DNA from 4 places in the Streptomyces sp. NPDC057694 genome. Region 3 is predicted to be linked to each of the others. Evidence: riboswitches for the same ligand, from Rfam matches in the RefSeq annotation. Region 3 holds a riboswitch; each other region holds the start of a gene.

Region 1 (4,953 bases), on a different contig from region 3:
AGTACTTCGACTCGTCCGAGACCTGCTCGTAGAAGCTGGTCAGCCGCTCGGCGTCCGCGGTGGTGATGGGCCTGATCCGGGCGGTGCCGCCGTCGCGCAGCACCACGTCGGCCTCCCAGTGGGCGGGGTAGGCGTGCCGGTCCGACGGGGTCTCCATGCCGCAAGGGTAGGGCCGAGCACCGACAGACGGAGGGGGCGCGTGTCGCCGTCTTACGGGTCGCGGCCCGCGCGCGTGGGAGGCAGGCTGAAGGAGGCCGAAGGGCCGTGCGCGTACGGGACGTGGGTCCGCGTCGAGCACGGACCACGGTGTGTGAGAATGGTCTAGACAACTGTGAGACACCTGAAGGGCAGCATCACATGGCTGAGCGCCGCGTCAACGTCGGCTGGGCCGAGGGCCTCCACGCCCGTCCCGCCTCCATCTTCGTCCGCGCGGCCACGGCGGCCGGCGTCCCCGTGACGATCGCCAAGGCCGACGGCAACCCCGTCAACGCCGCCTCCATGCTCGCGGTGCTGGGCCTGGGCGCCCAGGGCGGCGAGGAGATCGTGCTGGCCTCCGACGCCGAGGGCGCGGACGCCGCGCTCGACCGTCTGGCCAAGCTGGTCGCCGAGGGGCTCGAGGAGCTTCCCGAGACCGTCTGACCCCACAGCGTCTTTCGACGGAGCCGCGCGTTTCCCCCCGGAGCGCGCGGCTCCGTCGTTTTTTGTCTCGACGGCACTGTGCACCCTTTTACCGCTCGACGGAATTTCCGCACCCCGGAAAGCGCAGGGGAAATCAACGGCGCCGAATGCGGCACTAAAAAGGGCAGCGGAAAACAGGTCGCGACCCATTCCGCGAATTGTGTACTTCTTTGTATACGGTGCCCCTGTTAATGCTGGAGCCCCGCCGTGTTTACGGGATGTTGCGAAGTCCTCACACGCTCGCCCGCGCGCGGGACGCGCAGTCGGTGCGCCGCCGTCGCGCGCTCGGCGTGCTGGGCCGTCAGGACGCGGGCCCGCTCGGCGTCACCGCGGGCCACGGCGTCGACGATGGCACCGTGCTCGGACCAGGATTCGGCGGGCCGGCCCGGGGTCTCGACCGCGTACATCCATGCGATCTTGTGCCGCAGCTGGGTGAGCAGGGTGATCAGTCCGGGGCTGCCGGAGGCCTGCGCGAGCGTCTCGTGGAACCAGCTGCCCAGCGAGCGCAGGTCCTCGCTCTGCCCCCGCCTGGAGCGCTCCTGCCCCAGCCTGACCAGGCCGCGCAGCACTTTGAGGTGGGCTTCGGTGCGGCGCTGGGCCGCGCGGGCCGCACCCAGCGGTTCGAGCAGCATGCGGATCTCCAGGAGGTCGGCGGCCTCCTGCTCGGTGGGCTCGGCGACGCAGGCGCCCGCGTGCCGCCGCGTGACGACGAACCCTTCCGCCTCCAGGGTGCGCAGCGCCTCACGGACCGGGACGCGCGAGACACCGTAGCGCCGCGCGAGCAGCTCCTCGGTGAGCCTGCCGCCGCGCTCGTAGACACCCGCGACGATGTCGTCACGGATCGCCGTGCATACCGAGTGCGCGGGAATGCGCATGACCCGACCTCCGCCTTAATCCCCGCGAAACGCGGTCGATTGACGCCCGTACAAGCACGATTGACGTCCGGTCAGCGCGCTTGCCCAACGACTCTATTCCACCGCGCTTGAATTTCCGACGGCAGCCCGGAATCCAGGGATATTTTTTGGACACCGGCGGTCTGCTCAGGACAGGCAACGCGAAAGCCCCGGCTCGGCGAGCCGGGGCTTTCGGGCGATGCTGCGGGAGTGCGTCAGACGTTCACGCCGTGCGAGCGCAGGTACGCGACGGGGTCGATGTCCGAGCCGTAGTCGGGGCCGGTGCGGGCCTCGAAGTGGAGGTGCGGGCCCGTCGCGTTGCCGGTGGCGCCGGAGAGGGCTATCTGCTGGCCCGGGGTGACCGACTGGCCGACCGAGACTCCGATGGACGACAGGTGACCGTACTGGGTGTACGTACCGTCGTTCATCTTGATGACGATGTTGTTGCCGTAGGCGCCGCCCCAGCCGGCCTCGACGACGGTGCCGGAGCCCACGGCGTGGACCGCGGTGCCGCTGGCGGCGTGGAAGTCGATGCCCGTGTGGCTGCCGGAGGACCACAGGCCGCTGCTCGCCTTGTAGGCGGTGGAGACGTACGAGCCGGAGATGGGCGCCACGAAGGAGTTGAGGCGCTTGCGCTCGGCCTCACGGGCGGCGCGCTCCTTGGCCTCGCGCTCCTTCTTGGCCTTCTCCTCGGCCTTGCGCTTGGCCTCCTCGGCCCGCTTCTTGGCCTCGGCCTCCGCCTTCTCCTTGGCGGCGGCCGCGTCGGCGGCCTTCTTCTGGGCGGTGGCCTGGGCGTCGATCTGGTCGGCGAGGGAGTCGCCGATGGAGATGGCCTGCGTCAGGTTGTTCTGCTCTGGGGCCGCGGTGTCCGCGGCGAGCGCGGGGGCGGCGAGGCCTCCGACGACACCGGTCGTGGTGAGCGCGGCGACACTCGCGACCTGCGCGGTGGTACGCGTGATGCGGCTCGGACGACGGTGCTTCCCGGTGGCACGGGTGAACGCCATGAAGAGGCTGATCCTTTCCTTCCCTCTCGCCTACCGGGTTAGCTGACGGGTTCGGAGCAGGAAGGTCTCCTACGGGCCACTCCTTGCGGGAGGGGTCCGATTCACCCCAGGGACTGCGGTGGGTCCCCGGCTCCCCTGGCTCGCGCCATGGGGGACTCGGCGATGGCTGCCCGGTGACGCGGGCGCGGCACGGGTGCGGCGGACAGCCGGACCGACGCTAAGCGGGACATCTTTTAATCAACAAACGGATCCCGGCTTTTGTCGCGCATGCCACAGGGCAGACAGGCAACCTCCGCACCATTTCGGACATTTACGAAGCGTGGCGATCGCGTTTGCGTACGTGAGCGACATCACGGACACGACGGAGCCCCGGTGACCTCGCGGTCACCGGGGCTCCGAGGCGGTGCGGCTCGACGTGTCCCGATCAGCCGGAGACCACGGTCACTTCACCGATGCCGAGCGCCCTGACCGGCTCCTCGATCTGCGCGGCGTCGCCCACGAGGATCGTCACCAGGCGGTCCGCCGGGAAGGCGTTCACGACCGCCGCCGTGGCTTCCACGGTGCCCGTGTCGGCGAGCTGGCGGTACAGGCGGGCCTGGAAGTCGTCGGGCAGGTGCTGCTCGACCTGGTCGGCGAGGGTTCCCGCGACGTTCGCGGCGGTCTCGAACTTGAGGGGAGCCACCCCCACCAGGTTCTGCACGGCCGTGTCCCGTTCGGCGTCCGTCAGTCCCTCGGCGGCCAGCGTGCGCAGCACCTTCCACAGGTCGTCGAGCGCGGGACCGGTGTTCGGGGTGTCCACGGAACCGCTGATGGCGAGCATCGCGGCGCCCGTCCCGTCCGGCGCCGAGCGCAGCACCTGCGCGAAGGACCGCACCCCGTAGGTGTAGCCCTTCTCCTCGCGCAGGACGCGGTCCAGGCGCGAGGTGAGGGTGCCGCCCAGGCAGTACGTGCCGAGGATCTGCGCAGCCCACACCCGGTCGTGCTTGTCGGGTCCGATGCGGCCGATCAGCAATTGCGTCTGCACCGCGCCCGGACGGTCCACGATGACGACGCGGCCGGTGTCGTCGGCCGTGACGGGCGGGACGGGACGCGCCTCCGCGGTGTTCCCGGTCCAGGCGCCGAGCGTGTCGGCGAGCAGGCCGTCGAGGTCGACGCCCGTGAGGTCACCGACCACCACGGCGGTGGCGGTGGCCGGGCGTACGTGCTTCTCGTAGAAGGCGCGCACGGCCGCCGCGTCGATGGCGGCGACGGTCTCCTCGGTGCCCTGGCGCGGGCGCGACATGCGCGCGTCGGCCGGGAAGAGCTGCTTGGAGAGTTCCTTGGCGGCGCGGCGGGCCGGGCTGGCGCTCTCGTGCGGGATCTCGTCGAGCCGGTTGGCCACCAGGCGCTCGATCTCGCTGTCGGCGAAGGCGGGCGCCCTCAGGGCGTCGGCCAGCAGGGCGAGCCCCTTGGAGAGCCGGGAGACCGGCACTTCGACGGAGACCCGGACGCCCGGGTGGTCGGCGTGCGCGTCCATCGTGGCGCCGCAGCGCTCCAGTTCGGCCGCGAACTCCTCGGCGGAGTGCTTGTCGGTGCCCTCGTTGAAGGCCCGCGCCATGATCGTGGCGACCCCGTCGAGCCCCTTGGGCTCGGCCTCCAGGGGCGCCTCCAGGTTGACCTCCACGGCGACGACCTGCTGGCCGGGGCGGTGGCAGTGCAGAACGGTGAGGCCGTTGTCGAGCGCGCCGCGCTGCGGGGCGGGGAACGCCCACGGCCTGGCCTCGCCGGGCTGCGGCTGCGGGTGGAAGTCCATGCTCGCGAGCTGCTCGGTCACTGGCCCGCCTCCTCGTCGTTCGCTGCGGTCTCGTCGTCGGCCTCGGCGGGGGCGGTGGGCTCGTACACCAGGACCGCGCGGTTGTCGGGCCGCAGACGCGCCTGGGCGATCTCCCGGACCTCCTCGGCGGTCACGTCGAGGACGCGCCGCACTGCGGTGAGGGCGAGCTGCGGGTCGCCGAACAGGACCGCGTAGCGGCACAGTTCGTCGGCGCGGCCCGCCACGGTGCCGAGCCGGTCCAGCCACTCGCGCTCCAACTGGGCCTGCGCGCGCTCCATTTCCTCGGGGCTCGGGCCCTCCTCGGCGAACCGGGCGAGCTCCTCGTCGACGGCCGCCTCGATGACGGGCACCTCGACGTCACCGGACGTCTTCACGTCCAGCCAGCCGAGGGAGGGCGCGCCGGCGAGCCGCAGCAGACCGAAGCCGGCGGCGACGGCGGTGCGGTCCCGTCGTACGAGGCGGTTGTACAGCCGCGAGGACTCGCCGCCGCCGAGCACGGTCAGGGCGAGGTCGGCGGCGTCGCACGCGCGCGTGTTGTCCGCGGGGAGCCGGTAGGCGGCCATCA
Region 2 (4,953 bases), on a different contig from region 3:
GGCCGGGAGGCGAGCCAGGCGAGGGCGACGGTGGCGACCTCGGCGTTGTGCGCCTGCGCGACCTCGTCGAGCGCCACGAGGACCTTCTGGCCGCGCTCGGTCTCCAGATGGGGGCCGGCCTTGTCGGCGCGGACGCTGTCGACGCTCACGCCGGACCGGTACTTGCCGGTGAGGAAGCCGGAGGCCAGCGACCAGTACGGGGCGGCGCCCAGGCCCGCGCGGGAGGCGATGTCCTGGCGGGCGCCCTCGTAGGTGTCGCGCGAGACGAGGTTGTAGTGCGGCTGGATGGCCACGTAACGGGCCAGGCCCTCGCGGTCGGAGAAGTCCAGCGACTCCTGGAGCCGCTCCGGCGAGATGTTGGAGACGGCGATGTGCCGCACCTTGCCCGCCTTCACCAGCTCGTCGAGCGCGCCGATGATCTCGTCGACCGGGATCGTCTCGTCGTCGTCGAAGTGCGTGTAGTAGAGGTCGATGTAGTCGGTGTCGAGGCGGCGCAGCGAGGCGTCGGCGGCGGCCTTGATGTTGTCGCCGCGCAGGCCGGGGAAGTCGGGGTGGCGGCCGACCTTGGTGGCGATGACGACGTCGTCGCGCCGGCCGCGCGCCTTGGCCCACCGGCCGATGAGGGTCTCGGACTCACCGCCCTTGTTGCCCGGCGCCCAGGACGAGTACGAGTCGGCGGTGTCGATGAAGTTGCCGCCGCCCGCGACATAGGCGTCGAGCACCTCGAAGCTGGCGGCCTCGTCGGCGGTGAAGCCGAAGACGTTGCCGCCGAGGCAGAGCGGGAAGACGTCGAGGCCGGAGGAGCCGAGGGGGCGAAGTACGGAAGAAGTCATGCTCCAGTCCAACACCCTTCCGGAGCATGGAATTCCGTGGGGACGGCGGTACGCGTCTCAAGGGCAGGCAAAACCGGCAGCCCTGGCGTCGGGGGGTTGCCGCCAGGACCGCCGGAGTTCTCGGAGAAGGCCCCTCAGGGCGTCAGGCCCCGCTCGCGCAGCCAGGCGGCCGGGTCGATGCCGGTGGCGTCCCCGCCGGGGTGGACCTCCAGGTGGAGGTGGGGGCCTGTGACGTTGCCGGTGGCGCCGACACGGCCGATGACATCGCCGGTGGTGACCTTCTGGCCGGCGCTGACATTGATCGACGACTGGTGGCAGAACCACAGCTCGGTGCCGTCGTCGAGGGTGATGACCGTGCGGTAGCCGTACGCGCCCGCCCAGCCGGCCTCGGTGACGGTGCCGGAGTGGACGGCGTAGATCGGGGTACCTGTGGAAGCGGCGAAGTCCAGGCCCGTGTGATAGCCGGAGGACCACATGGCGCCGGGCTGCCCGAAGGTGCCGGTGATCGTGTAGGAGGCGACGGGGAGCTTGAAGCTCTTGGCCAGCTTGGCGAGGCGCTCGGCCTCGGCCTTCTTCTTGGCCTCTTCCTCCGCCTTCTTCTTGGCGGCGGCCTCCTTCTTGTCGGCCGCCTCCTTCTTCGCGACGGCCTCGTCGGCGGCCTTCTTGGCGGCGGCCTCCTCGGCCTCCTTCTTCGCGGCGGCGTCGGCGGCGTCCTGCTGGGTCTCGGCCTGGGCCAGGATCCGGGTGCGCAGCGCCTCGCCCGCGTCCGACGTGCCGTTGCCGACCGTGGTGAGCGGGGTGGCGGCGGCGCCGGAGTCGGAGCTGTCGGAGCCGTCGGATATGAGCGCGCCGACGCCGGGCAGCGACTTGGCCGCGGGCAGCGAGTCCTTCACGGCCGAGAGGTCCGGCATGGAGATGTGGACGGCGGGCTTGCCGCCCTGCGCGGTGGCGATGCCGCCCGCGCCGACGGCGGCGATCACGCCGACGCCGAGAACGGTGGAGCTGCGTGCGAGGCCGCCGCGCTGGCGGGCCACGCGGTGCCTGCCGCGGACGGGGCGGACGGACTCCTCGGTGGGGTTCCACTCCTCCCAGCTCTCCGGCTGGGGGCCGAACGCGTCGTTCGACGGATCCTTCAATGAGGAGAACTCGGGGGCAGGCCGGTTCGACGCCACGGGGGCGCTCTCCTTTCCTTCCTTCTCGCCTACCGGGTTAGCTGACGGGTTCGGAGCAGGAAGGTCTCCTACGAGCACCAAAAGATGCCCGATTCACCCCAAGTTGGTGGTTCCCCGGCTCCCTTGCGGGATTAAGCGCGTGCGCGCGGAGCCATCGCTGGTGACGGCTGGGACGACCGCGCTGCGTTATCGAACGTTAATAGACAGCCGACAGTAATTCCAAGCTCTTCCTACTGATCGTTCACGTCCTGGCCCGGGATTTAACGGGTCAAGGCCGGGCGGAACGGGTCGACTTGACCGACGGTGTGAACCGGCCACGTTTCTGACGGTTCGTCAATTGTTATCCGCGGCATCTGCGGAGAGTCACGGCCGCCGTACGGCGAGGAGCGCCATGTCGTCCGTCGCGCCGCCCCCGGTGTGCGCGCGCACCTCGGCGGCGAGGGAGAGGAGGAGTTCCTCGGGCCCGGGGAAGATCCGCCCCGACAGCCGGGCCGCCGGATCGTAGAAGACGCCCGCGGCGTCCCGCGCCTCGGAGAGCCCGTCGGTGTAGAGCAGCAGCGTCGCCCCCGCCGGGAACTCGGCCTCGGCGACCCGGTCCGGCCAGGACCCCAGCTCCCCCATCCCGAGCGGCAGCGCCCCCACGCCGTCGACGATCGGGATCATGTGTACGGTGCCGTCGTCGAGCAGCAGGATCGGCTCGGGGTGGCCGCGGTTGACGACGCGGACGCGGGAGTCGCCGTGCGGGATCTCGGCGAGCACCGCGGTGGTGAAGCCCTCGAAGTCGTCGATGCCGTCGCGCCGGGTGCCCTCGCGGGCCAGGGCCCGCTCCAGGCGCAGGGCGACCGCCTCCAGGCTGCCCTCCTGCTCGGCGGCCTCCCGGAACGCCCCGATGACGACGGCGACGGCGGAGACCGCGCCCATGCCCTTGCCCCGGACGTCACCGACGACGATGCGCACCCCGTGCGGGGTGTCCTGGACGGCGTACAGGTCACCGCCGATGAAGGCGCCGGCCTGCGCGGCCTCGTAGCGCGCGGCGATGGCGAGGCCGCCGATCCGGTCGGCCGGTTCGGGCAGGACGGCGAACTGGGCGGCCTGCGCGATCCGCCGGGCGGAGTCCAGCTGTTCGTTGCTGCGCCGCACGATCTGGTTGATGAAGCAGGCGAGCACGCAGACGGTCGCCACGGTGGCCATCTCGGTGACGATGTCGGTGCCGACCCGCTGGGTGTATCTGAAGTGCACGACGAGGATGGCGAGGATCGACCCGAGCCCGGCCAGGATCGTGCTGCGCAGCGGGAAGAACGGGGCGGCGACCAGGGGCGCCGCGCTGAACAGCGGAGCCCCGGAGAAGCCGGAGGGCGTGACGTACTCGTAGCAGGCGCCGCCCACGATCAGCAGAACCGGCAGCACGCGCAGGAACCACCGGGTGCCGACGCTGTCCGCCACCGATCTGTGCCGCCCTCCGCGCTTCCCCACCGTTCGTCTCCTGCCACGTCCGCGCCCGGTTTCCGGCGTCTCGTCAAGGGTTCCCGCGGAGCGCGGCGGAGGCGACCTGGTGTGGGCCGTACGGGTGGCGGACGCGCAAAAGAACCGAGGCCGGAATCTCGATGAGATTCCGGCCTCGGCCTTCAGTAGCGGGGACAGGATTTGAACCTGCGACCTCTGGGTTATGAGCCCAGCGAGCTACCGAGCTGCTCCACCCCGCGTCGGTAAACCTGACTCTACGCCATCGGGGGACGAGAACGCGAATCGGCTACGCGGCGCTCGCGTGGGTCAGGGTTTCCCAGGCCACGAAGAGGTCGTCGGTGCCCTCGGGCCGCTCCTTGCGGGTCAGCTTCTCGGTCTGCGGAAGATCCATCTTCAGCCGGCCGCGCAGATGGCTGAGGCCGACCTCGGTGTCGGGTCCCATGTCCCGCTGCACCTTGCCGCCGCACAGCCAGGACGGGGCGGCGGCGCCGAGCTGGTACTTGGAGTGGAACTCGAGGGCGGCCGCCAGCCGGTCCTTCACCTCGCCGTACAGGTCGACGCCCTGGTGCCAGGCGGTCTCGGCGATGTGCGAGGTGGCGGCCAGTGAGTAGCTGGCGTGCTTGAAGTTGCGGCAGGTCTCCTGGGCGAGGCCGTCCTTGAAGGTGCTCTGCCCGAACCAGTACGTCCGCAGCTTCGCCGGGGTGTCGATGTCGCTGCCCTCGGGCTTCACCGGGAGCGCTCCGTCGGAGGAGAGGTAGAAGTAGGCGGGGACGCGGGCGCGGAAGTGGTGCACGGCCTTGTCGAAGGCGCTGTGGTCGTTGAGGTAGACGGCCATGTTCATGGTGGCGTCGGCCATGACCAGGTCCCAGTTGCCGTTGAAGTCGGCGGAGCCGGGCTGCACCACGGGCAGGTACACCTCGCGCAGCATCCGCTGGAACTTCAGCTCCTGCCCGTCCGGCCAGCCGCCGTACGTGTACTGCATCAGCTCGGCGGCCTTCGCCCAGGAGCTGCCGGCCCAGGCGGTCTGGAGCCCGGCGTTGCCCTCGGTGTGCCGCTTCACCTTGTCCGACCAGGCGTCCATGATCTCGACGGCCTTCTCGGCGTGGGTCTTGTCGTGGGTGATGTTCCACAGCAAGGCCTGGGTGTACGCGGCGATGGCGTCCTCGCGCTCCTCCACACAGCCCTGCCCAGGGCGGGTGTCGGGCGGGCACTCCACCGTCTCGTACGCCTTGGGCTTGTAGTCGAGCGCGGCGTACTTGCTGCGGCTCATCCCCCGGTACGCCGACAGCCACGGCTCTTCCTTGCGGGCCACATGGTCGCGGGCGGCCGCCAGCTGGTCCTTGCCGACGAGCACCCCGGGGTGGGTGAACGCCCCGCCCGCGGCCCGGGGCGCGGCGACGGCCCGCGCCGCACCGCTGTCCTGTGCCGGCCCCGAGCCGCAGCCCGACGCCGCGATGGTGACGAGGGGCACCAGTCCCCCCAGA
Region 3 (4,953 bases):
CGACGATCGTGCGCAGGTCCTCCATGAGCGTGTTGAACCGCTTCACCGCGTTCGTCGAGCGGGCCGCCATGCCGTACGCCTCGTCGACGCGGCGCAGCGCCTGCGGGAAGCTGATCTTCTCGCGCAGCGACAGCGCGTCGATCATCGCCTCGGCGCGGTCGCCGATGCCGCGCTTCGGCACGTTCAGGATCCGGCGCAGCGGGACCGAGTCCTCCGGGTTGGAGAGCACCCGCAGATAGGCCAGGACGTCCCTGACCTCCTTGCGCTCGTAGAAGCGGACGCCGCCGACGACCTTGTAGGGCAGTCCTACGCGGATGAAGATCTCTTCGAAGACACGGGACTGCGCGTTCGTCCGGTAGAAGACGGCGACGTCGCCGGCCCGGGCGTCGCCCGCGTCCGTGAGGCGGTCGATCTCGTCGGCGATGAACTGGGCCTCGTCGTGCTCGGTGTCCGCGACGTAGCCGGTGATCTGGGCGCCCGCTCCCGCGTTCGTCCACAGGTTCTTCGGGCGGCGCGACTCGTTGCGCTCGATGACCGCGTTGGCCGCGGAGAGGATCGTCTGCGTGGAGCGGTAGTTCTGCTCCAGCATGATCGTCGTCGCGTCCGCGTAGTCCTCCTCGAAGTCGAGGATGTTGCGGATCGTGGCGCCGCGGAAGGCGTAGATCGACTGGTCGGCGTCACCGACGACGCACAGCTCGGCCGGGTCGCTGTCGGCCGGGCCCACCAGCTCCTTGACCAGCGCGTACTGCGCGTGGTTGGTGTCCTGGTACTCGTCGACCATGACGTGGCGGAAGCGGCGGTGGTAGTGCTCCGCGACGTCGGGGAACGCACGCAGCAGGTTCACCGTCGTCATGATCAGGTCGTCGAAGTCCAGCGCGTTCGCCTCGCGGAGGCGGGACTGGTACATCGCGTAGGCCTGGGCGAGGGTCTTCTCGAAGCCGTCGGCCGCCGTGCTCGCGAAGTCCTCCTCGTCGATCAGCTCGTTCTTCAGGTTGCTGATCTTCGCGCTGAAGGACTTCGGCGGGAACTTCTTCGGGTCCAGGTCCAGGTCGCGGCAGACGAGCGCCATGAGGCGCTTGCTGTCGGCCGCGTCGTAGATCGAGAAGGAGGACGTGAAGCCCAGCTTCTTGCTCTCCCGGCGCAGGATGCGCACGCAGGCGCTGTGGAAGGTCGACACCCACATCGCGTTGGCCCGCGGGCCGACGAGGGCCTCGACGCGCTCCTTCATCTCGCCCGCGGCCTTGTTCGTGAACGTGATCGCGAGGATCTGGCCCGGGTGGACGCCGCGCTCGGCGAGCAGGTACGCGATGCGGTGCGTCAGGACGCGGGTCTTGCCGGAGCCGGCGCCCGCGACGATGAGCAGGGGCGAGCCGCCGTGGACGACGGCCGCCCGCTGATTCTCGTTCAACCCCTCCAGGAGGGATTCCGCGTCGACGGCCGGGCGCGGGGCGCCGTCCCGGTAGTACGCGTCCCTGGCCGGTGGCACGTCGAACTTCCCGCCGAACAGATCGTCCGGGATCGGCTCCGGCGCGCTGTCGTGGGCGGGGTCCTCGGGCGGCGGCGGGGGCTGCTCCGCGCCGCTCTGGAGGCTGGCCAGGAAACTGTCGTCAAAGAGGCTGCTCATCGCCGTACGAGTCTAGGCCGCCCCACTGACAGAGCGCCGCCGCCTTTGCGATACCGGGCCTCCGCCGCCGTGCGGGAGCGCGGACGCGGCGTGTTCCGCATGACGCAGATCACTCGCCGCTCCCCCGGCCGCGGATCATGCCGCCACATCGGCACACAGCCGGATAAACAGACCGAGAACCGATCAAGAAATGGACGCGCGGCACCCCTCGGGTCCCCCGACCGCAGCAAGGTCACGAAAATGTATCGGGCATATCGCACATCAACCTTCACAGCAGCAACACGAGTTGGCTACCGTGCTGCGCGGGCCGTCCGTCCCCCCGCCCGCGATCGTCGCGGCGAGCGGGCAGCCCCCGCTGAGTTCCGTACGCCGTGAGGCAGGGAACCGGGGACCCACCGACCTTGGGGTGAATCGGCTCGACGGCCCGGCAGTACCGGGCGGTGGAGCGTAGGGCGACCTTCCTGGCCCGAACCCGACAGCTAACCCGGTAGGCGGATGACGGAAGGAGTCGCCAGCCTTGGCGTCGCACCGCAAGCCGCGCAACCGGTCCCGACTCGCCGGCGGTCTTCGCACGACCCCCGCGATCGGCATCACCACCGCCGCCCTCACCTCTGTCGCCCTGCTCTCGCAGACGGCGCAGGCCGCTCCCGCGCAGCCGGACCGGCCGAGCCTGGAAGAGGTCCAGAAGAAGGTCGACACCCTGTACCGCCAGGCCGAGGTCGCCACGCAGAAGTACAACGCGGCCAAGGAGCAGACCACCGGCAAGAAGCAGCAGGTCGACCGGCTCCTCGACGACATCGCGCAGCGCACCGAGAAGATGAACAAGGCCCGCCAGGAACTGGGCCGGTACGCCGCCGAGCAGTACCGCTCGGGCGGGATGAGCGACACCGCGACGATGTTCCTCGCCGACAACCCCGAGGACTACTTCGCGCAGGACCAACTGCTCAGCCGGATGACGAACGAGCAGAAGAAGGCCGTCGACGACTTCCAGGACGAGCAGCGCAAGACGGCGAAGAAGCGCACCGAGGCGCAGGAGAACCTGCGCCAGCTCGCCGGTTCTCAGGAGGAGCTGCAGAGCTCCAAGGAAGCCGTGCAGACGAAGCTGTCCGACGCGCGGCAGCTGCTCTCCAAGCTGACCGCCGAGGAGAAGGCGCGGCTCGCGCGGATCGAGAAGGCCAAGGAGGAGGCGGCCCGGAAGAAGGCTGCCGAGCTGGCGCAGCAGCAGAAGGAGGCCGAGGCCGCCAAGCAGAAGGCGGCCGAGGAGAAGGCCGCCCAGGAGGGCGCGTCGGGCTCCGGCTCGACGGGGTCGTCATCGGGGTCGTCCGGTTCGTCGTCCGGCTACGCCGCCAAGGCCGCGCAGGCCCTCGCCTTCGCCAAGGCCCAGGAGGGCAAGCCGTACGTGTGGGGCGCCACGGGCCCCGACTCCTACGACTGCTCGGGCCTGACCCAGGCCGCCTGGAAGGCCGCCGGCATCACGCTGCCGCGCACCACCTGGGACCAGGTCGAGGTCGGCACGACGGTCTCGCTCTCCGACATCCAGCCCGGCGACCTGGTGTTCTTCTACGACGACATCAGCCACGTCGGCCTCTACCTCGGCGACGGGATGATGATCCACGCCCCGAAGCCGGGCGCGTACGTGCGCGAGGAGTCCATCTACTACGACGGCACCTCGTCGATCCACAGCGTGGTGCGCCCCGCCTGAGCGGAGCCCGGACCGTCTCAGGTCCAGAGCACCGCGATGAAGATGTTCGCGACGGTGAGCGCGCCGACCGTCGCGAACAGGCCCTTCTCGGCCTTCTCCTCGTCCCGCTTCACATACACGATGCCGAGGATGACGATCAGGATCGCGAGCTTCACGCCGATCTTGATGTTGTTGACAGTGTTGTCGTCGGCCTGATTGAGGCCGACGAGGGCGACACCGGTCACCAGCATGGTCAGGGCGCCGTGCAGCATCGCCTTGTTGAAGCGGGCGGTGCCCTTGCCCATCGCCGACATCTGCGTGAGGAAGCCGCCGAGCAGCGAGGCGATGCCGATGATGTGCAGGCCGACGAAGAGATGGATGAGTACGTCCATGGTTCCGGAGCCTAACGGGACGCAGGGGACGCCTCGCCACCGATCCCCCACGAGCACGCATGGTCGCCGACCTGTCACCCTCTGACGCCGTCCACAACAAAGGGAGCAGTTCCGAACAATCCCACACCAACCCGTTACGCCGAGGTTTAGCGTCCTTCCTCAGGTGACCGGCTCCCCACCGCCGCCCGGGCCAGGGGCGGCAGTCGGCCACCACCGCCGAGGAGAGTCCGGCGGCGGCCCGTTCCCCCTGTGCGGGCCGCCGCCGGGCGTATGACGACGGCGGTCGTACGATCCGGAAGGACGTGGCACTTCGTGCCGGCAGCGCATCGCAAGCCCAGGCAGCGCTCGCTCAGCGGCCATACGGCCCGCACCGCGGCCACCCTCGCCCTCGCCTCCGCGGCGGGCGCCACCGCCTTCGAGAGCGGCACGGCGCACGCGGAGCCGGACCTCAGCCCCGCTCAGGTGAAGGCGAAGGTCGACCGGCTCTACCAGGAGGCGGAGGTCGCCACCGACAAGTACAACGGCGCGCAGGAGGACGCCGACCGGGCCCGCAAGAAGGTCAGGTCGCTCCAGGACGAGGCGGCCCGGCGCGAGGAGGCCCTGAACTCCGAGCGGCAGCGCCTCGGCTCGACGGCCGCCGCCCAGTACCGCACCGGTGGCGTCGACCCGTCGCTCCAGCTCCTGCTCTCCTCCTCCCCCGACCGCTATCTCGACCAGGCGTCCCTCGTCGACCGGGTCGGTACCCGGCAGGCGGCGACGATCTCCCGGGTGCGCGCACAGTTGCGCGGTGTCGAGCAGTTGCGCAGCCAGGCCGACGGCCAGGTCTCCGAACTCCGCGCCAAGCAGCAGGAGTTGGCCCGCCAGAAGAAGACCGTCACGGGCAAGCTGGGCGAGGCCCGCGACCTCCTGGACCGGCTCACCCCGGCCGAGCGCGCCGTCGCCTCGGGCGCCGGGACCGGCGCGGCCACCACGGCCGGCGCGACCACCGCGGCGGGAGCCGACCGCGCCTCGCGCTCCGGCGCCGACACCGGCCGGACGACGCCGACGGCCACGGCCCCCAACTCCCGCGCGGCGGCCGCCATCGCGTACGCGCGCCAGGCCCTCGGCAGCCCCTACGTCTGGGGCGCGACGGGTCCGAACGCCTTCGACTGCTCCGGCCTCACGCAGGCCGCGTACCGCGCGGCGGGCGTCTCCATCCCGCGTACCACCTACGCGCAGATCAACGCGGGACAGCGCGTGTCCCGGTCCGAGCTGCA
Region 4 (4,953 bases), on a different contig from region 3:
TCTCGAAGCGCTCGGCCACGTCGTCCGGGTCGGTGCCGGGCCGGATGATGTCGTTGCCGCCGGCGACGAAGGTCACCAGGTCCGGGGCGAGCTCGACGGCGCGCGGGATCTGGTCCTCGACGACCTGGTCGAGGAGCTTGCCGCGCACGGCGAGGTTCGCGTACTGGAAGGTGTCCTCGGGGGCCCGGTCGTCCAGGAGGACGGCGAGCCGGTCGGCCCAGCCGACGAAGGTCCCGTCGGGGCCGGGATCCCCGACGCCCTCGGTGAAGCTGTCCCCCACCGCGGCGTACGAGCGGATCAGGCCGCCGCCGTGCGTGTCCGTCGTCTCGGCCGGGTCCGCTGCGTCCGTGAGTGCTCTCGATTCGTTTGCCACGACCACACATCTTTCACCCCGAGGTGTGACCTACGCGACCGTAACCAGGGGTTGACGAGTGGTGACAAAACACACCCGGCCCCCAGGGAATATCTGGGAGCCGGGTGTGACGCGTGTGTCGCGTGAGATGTGCCGCAGGTCAGAGGGTGACGCCGTGGCTGCGCAGGTAGGCGACCGGGTCGACGTCCGAGCCGTAGCTCGCGGTCGTGCGGATCTCGAAGTGCAGGTGCGGTCCGGTGACGTTGCCGGTCGCGCCGGAGAGCCCGATCTGCTGACCTGCCGTGACCGTCTGGCCCGCGGAGACGCCGACCGAGGACAGGTGGGCGTACTGGGAGTAGTAGCCGTCGGCGTTCTTGATGACGATCTGGTTGCCGTACGCGCCGCCGTCGCCCGCCGAGACGACGGTGCCGTTGCTGACGGCCTTGACCGAGGTGCCGGTGGAGACGATGAAGTCGGTGCCGGTGTGGTAGCCGCTGGACCACATGGCGCCGGACGAGTGGTACTGGGTGCCGATGGACCCCTCGACCGGCTTCACGTAGCCGCTGCCCGAGGTGTCGCTCGCCTGGGTGGCCGTGGTGGACGTACCGCTCGCGCCGCCGACGGTGAGCTTGGTGCCGGGCGTGATCAGGGACGCGTTGGCGCCGATGACGCTCTTGTTGTCCTGGTAGAGCTGCTTCCAGCCGCCGTCGACGCCCTGGCTCTGGGCGATCTTCGCCAGGGTGTCGCCGGACTTCACGGTGTACGTGGTGGTGCCGGAGTCGGCGGCCTGCGCTCCGGTGGCGCCGATGAGGGGCAGCGCGAGCGCGGCTCCTCCGACGGTGGCGAGGGCGGCGGCGCGGGTGGCGCGGCGGGTCTTCGGACGGCGGTGCTTCGCCTGTGCGGACATGACGCTTTTCCTCTCCGTCGCCTGCGAGGTGAGCTGTCGGGTTCGGACTGGAGATGTCCGGCCGGATCCCGGGAAGGAGACCGGCTGCACCCCGAGCCACGTCGGGAAATCCCTCGGCGGCGTACTGCCTGTGGGTCCCCCGCTCCTGCCGTCACGGGTCGTTGTGGGAATTCCGGGCGGCGGCAGGATTAGGCGTTCCGTCCGGTGTGATGGGTGACCGTAAGGCAGCGGAACCGGCCGCGACAAACATCGAATTCGAATTCCGGGGCTTTCATTGATCATCTGAGAGATTTCTGTGTGACCCTCTGTCGCCTCTTCTCCTTTACCAGCGCCATACCTGCGGGAATTCCGTCGTCCGGCCGCCACGAGAACAACCACGCACCGTCACCTCTATGAGCCCGCTCACGCGGACGTCCACAATCCCCGCTCACTTAGGGACAGTTGACCCAGAACTGGACATAACAGACGGATGGTTGCCTGCGGAATCCATGTCGTATCGTCAGGTGCAGGCCCACCGGCGAGCGGCGCCGGAGCGCCCGAATTCGGAGGAGCCCCCGTGACGCAGCACGCCCCGTCCACCGAGCCCGAGCTGACCGCAGTGCGCAACTTCCGCGACGTGGGCGGCCTGCCGACCGTGGACGGCGGGCGGGTGCGGCCCGGCGTGCTCTTCCGCAGCGGTCACCTCGCGCACGCCACCGCCGAGGACGCGACGTTCCTGTCCTCCCTCGGCCTGCACACCGTCTTCGACTTCCGCAACGCGGCGGACCAGAAGCTGGAGGGCGCCGATGTCGAGCTGCCCGGCGTGCGCAATGTGAATCTGCCACTGTCCGACCCGGCCGACGGCGCCGAGTTCTGGAAGATGGTCCGCGACGGCGACCTCGACCAGCTGCGCGCCCTGCTCTCCGACGGGCGAGGGGCGCAGCGCATGATCACCTCGTACCGGTCCATCATCGGCGACCGCACCGGCGAGCACAGCCGGGTGCTGCACGCGATGGCCGAGGACAGCACGCCCGCCCTGATGCACTGCGCGGCAGGCAAGGACCGCGCGGGGCTGTCGATCGCCGTGACGCTGCTCGCGGTCGGCGTCGAGCGGGACGCCATCGAAGCGGACTACCTGAAGTCGAACGAGAAGCACCGCCGCTACAAGGTCCGCCGGGGCAGCGGGTCGGGCGACGCCTACTCCCCCGAGATCATGGAGCTGCTCTCACCGCTCTTCGACGCCCGCGCCGAGTACCTCCACGCGGCCTTCGACACCATCGAGCAGACGTGGGGCACCACCGACCGCTACTTCGCGGAGGGCCTGAAGCTCAGCGAGGCCGACCGCGACCGGCTGCGCGAGCGGCTCGTGGACTGATCCGCCCGGAGCCCGGAGCGGGGTCGCCTCAGCGGTTCCCGCCCAGCGTGAACAGCAGGTAGACGAACGCGGCGAAGGCGTGTCCCACGAATACGTAGATCACGATCCGCACCCAGAGACCGCGCGGCAGCTTGTCCTCGATGTCGCGGCCACCGGGCCGCTGTGCGTCGCTCATGACATGCCTCCCAGGCACAGTGCGGTGGTCGGGCTCTGCAGCAGGGTGTGGACGAAGAGCAGCTCGGCCCCGCCGCTGTCCGCGGCCGCGATGCGGTGCGGGGTGAGCGAGTCGAAGTGGGCGCTGTCGCCCGGCCCGAGCCGGTGGGCGGTGTCCCCCAGGCGCAGCCGCAGCCGCCCTTCGAGCACGTAGAGCCATTCCTCGCCGGGGTGGACGCGCACGATGTCGCCCTGGGCGCCGTACGGGACCCGCACGCGCAGCGCCTGCATCCCGCGGCCGGAGGCGCCGGCCTGGACATAGGTCCAGCCGCCCGCCTCGGTCGCCTCCATGGATCCGGCGCGCACGACGGAGTCGCGATCGGCGGGGGCCTCGCCCAGCAGTTCGGAGACCGTCGTACCGTAGGTGCGGGCGAGTGCGAGCAGCATCGGCAGCGAAGGCTGGCGCTGTCCGGTCTCCAGCCGGGAGAGGTGGGCCGGCGACAGGCCGGCCGTGCGGGCCGCGGCCTCCAGGGTGAGGGAGGCGCGGCGGCGCAGAGCGCGCAGCTGGGGCGCGACGGCAGGCAGCTCCGGGGGCTCCGGAGGCTCCTCGGGGACGGCAGGGCTCATACCGTCGATTCAGCCAGAGCCCTGCCCGAGAGGCAAATTTATTGCCCCAGAGGCAAACAGTCCGGGAGTCCCCGTCGCCTGGTCCGGGAACCCCCGTCAGCGGATGGCGACCGCCTGCTTCACCAGAGTCTTCCCGAAGTCCCACATCAGCCCGCCGCCGCCGTGCGCGTCGTCCATGACGGCGGTGAACGCCTCGACGAACCGGTCGACGTCCGCCTCGTCGAGGACGAGCGGCGGGATCAGCTTGATGACTTCGAGGTGGTCCCCGGAGACCTGGGTGAGGATCCGGTGCTTCTGCAGCAGCGGCACCACGACCATCTGCGCGAACAGGCCCTTGCGCGCGGCCTGCAACATGGTCCAGCGGCTGCGCAGCTTCAGCGACTTGGGCCTGCCGAACTCGATCCCGATCATCAGGCCGCGGCCGCGGACGTCACTGAGCAGCTCGTAGCGGTCGATGAGCGCGGCGAGCCGCGCCTTCAGCAGCTCCCCCATGGCCCGGGCGCTCGCGACGGTCTGCTCGTCCTCCATCACGCTGAGCACGGCGAGGCCCGCGGCCATGGCCTGCGCGTTGGCGCCGAAGCTCGCCGAGTGGACGAGGACCCGGTCCATGGACGAGTAGACCTTCTTGAAGATCCAGTCCTTGCCGAGCGTGGCGCCCACGGGCACGTACCCGCCGGAGAGCGCCTTGGCGACGCACACCAGATCCGGCTCGACACCCTCTTCATTCTGGTACGCGTAGAAGTCGCCGGTGCGGCCGAGGCCGGTCTGCACCTCGTCGGCGATGAGCAACGCCTTGTGCTGGTGGAGGAGTTGCTGCGCGGCCCGCAGATAGCCGGGCGGCGCCTCGTGCACGCCCTTGCCCTGGATGGGCTCGACGATGAGGGCGGCGACGTCCCCCTTCTTCAGCTCCCGCGCCAGGGCGTCGAGGTCGCCGAGCGGGACCGCGGTGTCGGGCAGCAGCGGGGCGAATCCGTCGCGGAACCCGTCCTCGCCGTTGACCGACAGCGCGCCCGTGGTCAGCCCGTGGAAGGCGTGGGCGCAGTACAGCACCCTCGGCTTCCCGGTGGCGTACCGGGCGAACTTCAGCGCCGTCTCGACCGCCTCCGTACCGCTGTTGCCGAAGAACACCCGGTCCAGATGCGGGCTGTGGGTGAGCAGCTTCTCGGCGAGCAGCCCCGGCAGCGGCTGGCAGTCGAACCGGGTGAGGTCGGCGAGGGAGGCGTCGAGGACGTCGTGCAGCGCCTTGCGGACGACGGGGTGGTGCCGGCCGAGGCCCATGACGCCGAACCCGGCGAGCATGTCCAGGTAGTCGTTGCCGTCCGCGTCCCAGAAGTGTGCGCCCTCGGCCCGCTCGTAGACCTTGTCGAAGCCGATCGTGTGCAGCATCTTCGGCAGCTGGTGGTTGAGGTACTTGGCGTGCAGCTCGTACCGTTCGGCGCCGCGCTCGGCGAGCAGCGTCTGGAGGTCGAACTCCTTGCTCATGCGTCTTTCTCCTTGCCGGACTTCAGACTGAGGGAGGTACTGATCCGCCCGGCGATCTCCACCGGTGTCAGACCGATG

What was found. Region 3 has a riboswitch for cyclic di-AMP ahead of ACFVDP_RS11385 (NlpC/P60 family protein). Riboswitches for the same ligand answer to the same signal wherever they lie in the genome.
Region 1: another riboswitch for cyclic di-AMP. It lies ahead of ACFVDP_RS25025 (M23 family metallopeptidase); the one in region 3 lies ahead of ACFVDP_RS11385 (NlpC/P60 family protein).
Region 2: another riboswitch for cyclic di-AMP. It lies ahead of ACFVDP_RS17810 (M23 family metallopeptidase); the one in region 3 lies ahead of ACFVDP_RS11385 (NlpC/P60 family protein).
Region 4: another riboswitch for cyclic di-AMP. It lies ahead of ACFVDP_RS05985 (peptidoglycan DD-metalloendopeptidase family protein); the one in region 3 lies ahead of ACFVDP_RS11385 (NlpC/P60 family protein).

The regions. Positions count from the first base shown of each region.
Region 1 is NZ_JBHVIX010000012.1:128,858-133,810, forward strand. Features, by position in the region: gene ACFVDP_RS25010 (GNAT family N-acetyltransferase) at 1-157, opposite strand, end outside; gene ACFVDP_RS25015 (HPr family phosphocarrier protein) at 358-639, shown strand; gene ACFVDP_RS25020 (GntR family transcriptional regulator) at 867-1,553, opposite strand; gene ACFVDP_RS25025 (M23 family metallopeptidase) at 1,787-2,575, opposite strand; cyclic di-AMP (ydaO/yuaA leader) riboswitch at 2,588-2,747, opposite strand; gene ACFVDP_RS25030 (M16 family metallopeptidase) at 3,000-4,367, opposite strand; gene ACFVDP_RS25035 (M16 family metallopeptidase) at 4,385-4,953, opposite strand, start outside.
Region 2 is NZ_JBHVIX010000006.1:328,728-333,680, reverse strand. Features, by position in the region: gene ACFVDP_RS17815 (aldo/keto reductase) at 1-833, opposite strand, end outside; gene ACFVDP_RS17810 (M23 family metallopeptidase) at 968-2,005, opposite strand; cyclic di-AMP (ydaO/yuaA leader) riboswitch at 2,017-2,153, opposite strand; gene ACFVDP_RS17805 (PP2C family protein-serine/threonine phosphatase) at 2,369-3,478, opposite strand; tRNA gene ACFVDP_RS17800 (tRNA-Met) at 3,635-3,708, opposite strand; gene ACFVDP_RS17795 (alginate lyase family protein) at 3,756-4,953, opposite strand, start outside.
Region 3 is NZ_JBHVIX010000003.1:335,700-340,652, reverse strand. Features, by position in the region: gene pcrA (DNA helicase PcrA) at 1-1,624, opposite strand, end outside; cyclic di-AMP (ydaO/yuaA leader) riboswitch at 1,968-2,134, shown strand; gene ACFVDP_RS11385 (NlpC/P60 family protein) at 2,142-3,326, shown strand; gene ACFVDP_RS11380 (hypothetical protein) at 3,344-3,697, opposite strand; gene ACFVDP_RS11375 (NlpC/P60 family protein) at 3,968-4,953, shown strand, end outside.
Region 4 is NZ_JBHVIX010000001.1:1,308,261-1,313,213, forward strand. Features, by position in the region: gene ACFVDP_RS05980 (SGNH/GDSL hydrolase family protein) at 1-301, opposite strand, end outside; gene ACFVDP_RS05985 (peptidoglycan DD-metalloendopeptidase family protein) at 513-1,259, opposite strand; cyclic di-AMP (ydaO/yuaA leader) riboswitch at 1,265-1,464, opposite strand; gene ACFVDP_RS05990 (tyrosine-protein phosphatase) at 1,816-2,613, shown strand; gene ACFVDP_RS05995 (DUF6126 family protein) at 2,642-2,788, opposite strand; gene ACFVDP_RS06000 (helix-turn-helix domain-containing protein) at 2,785-3,393, opposite strand; gene ACFVDP_RS06005 (aspartate aminotransferase family protein) at 3,490-4,875, opposite strand; gene dxs (1-deoxy-D-xylulose-5-phosphate synthase) at 4,872-4,953, opposite strand, start outside.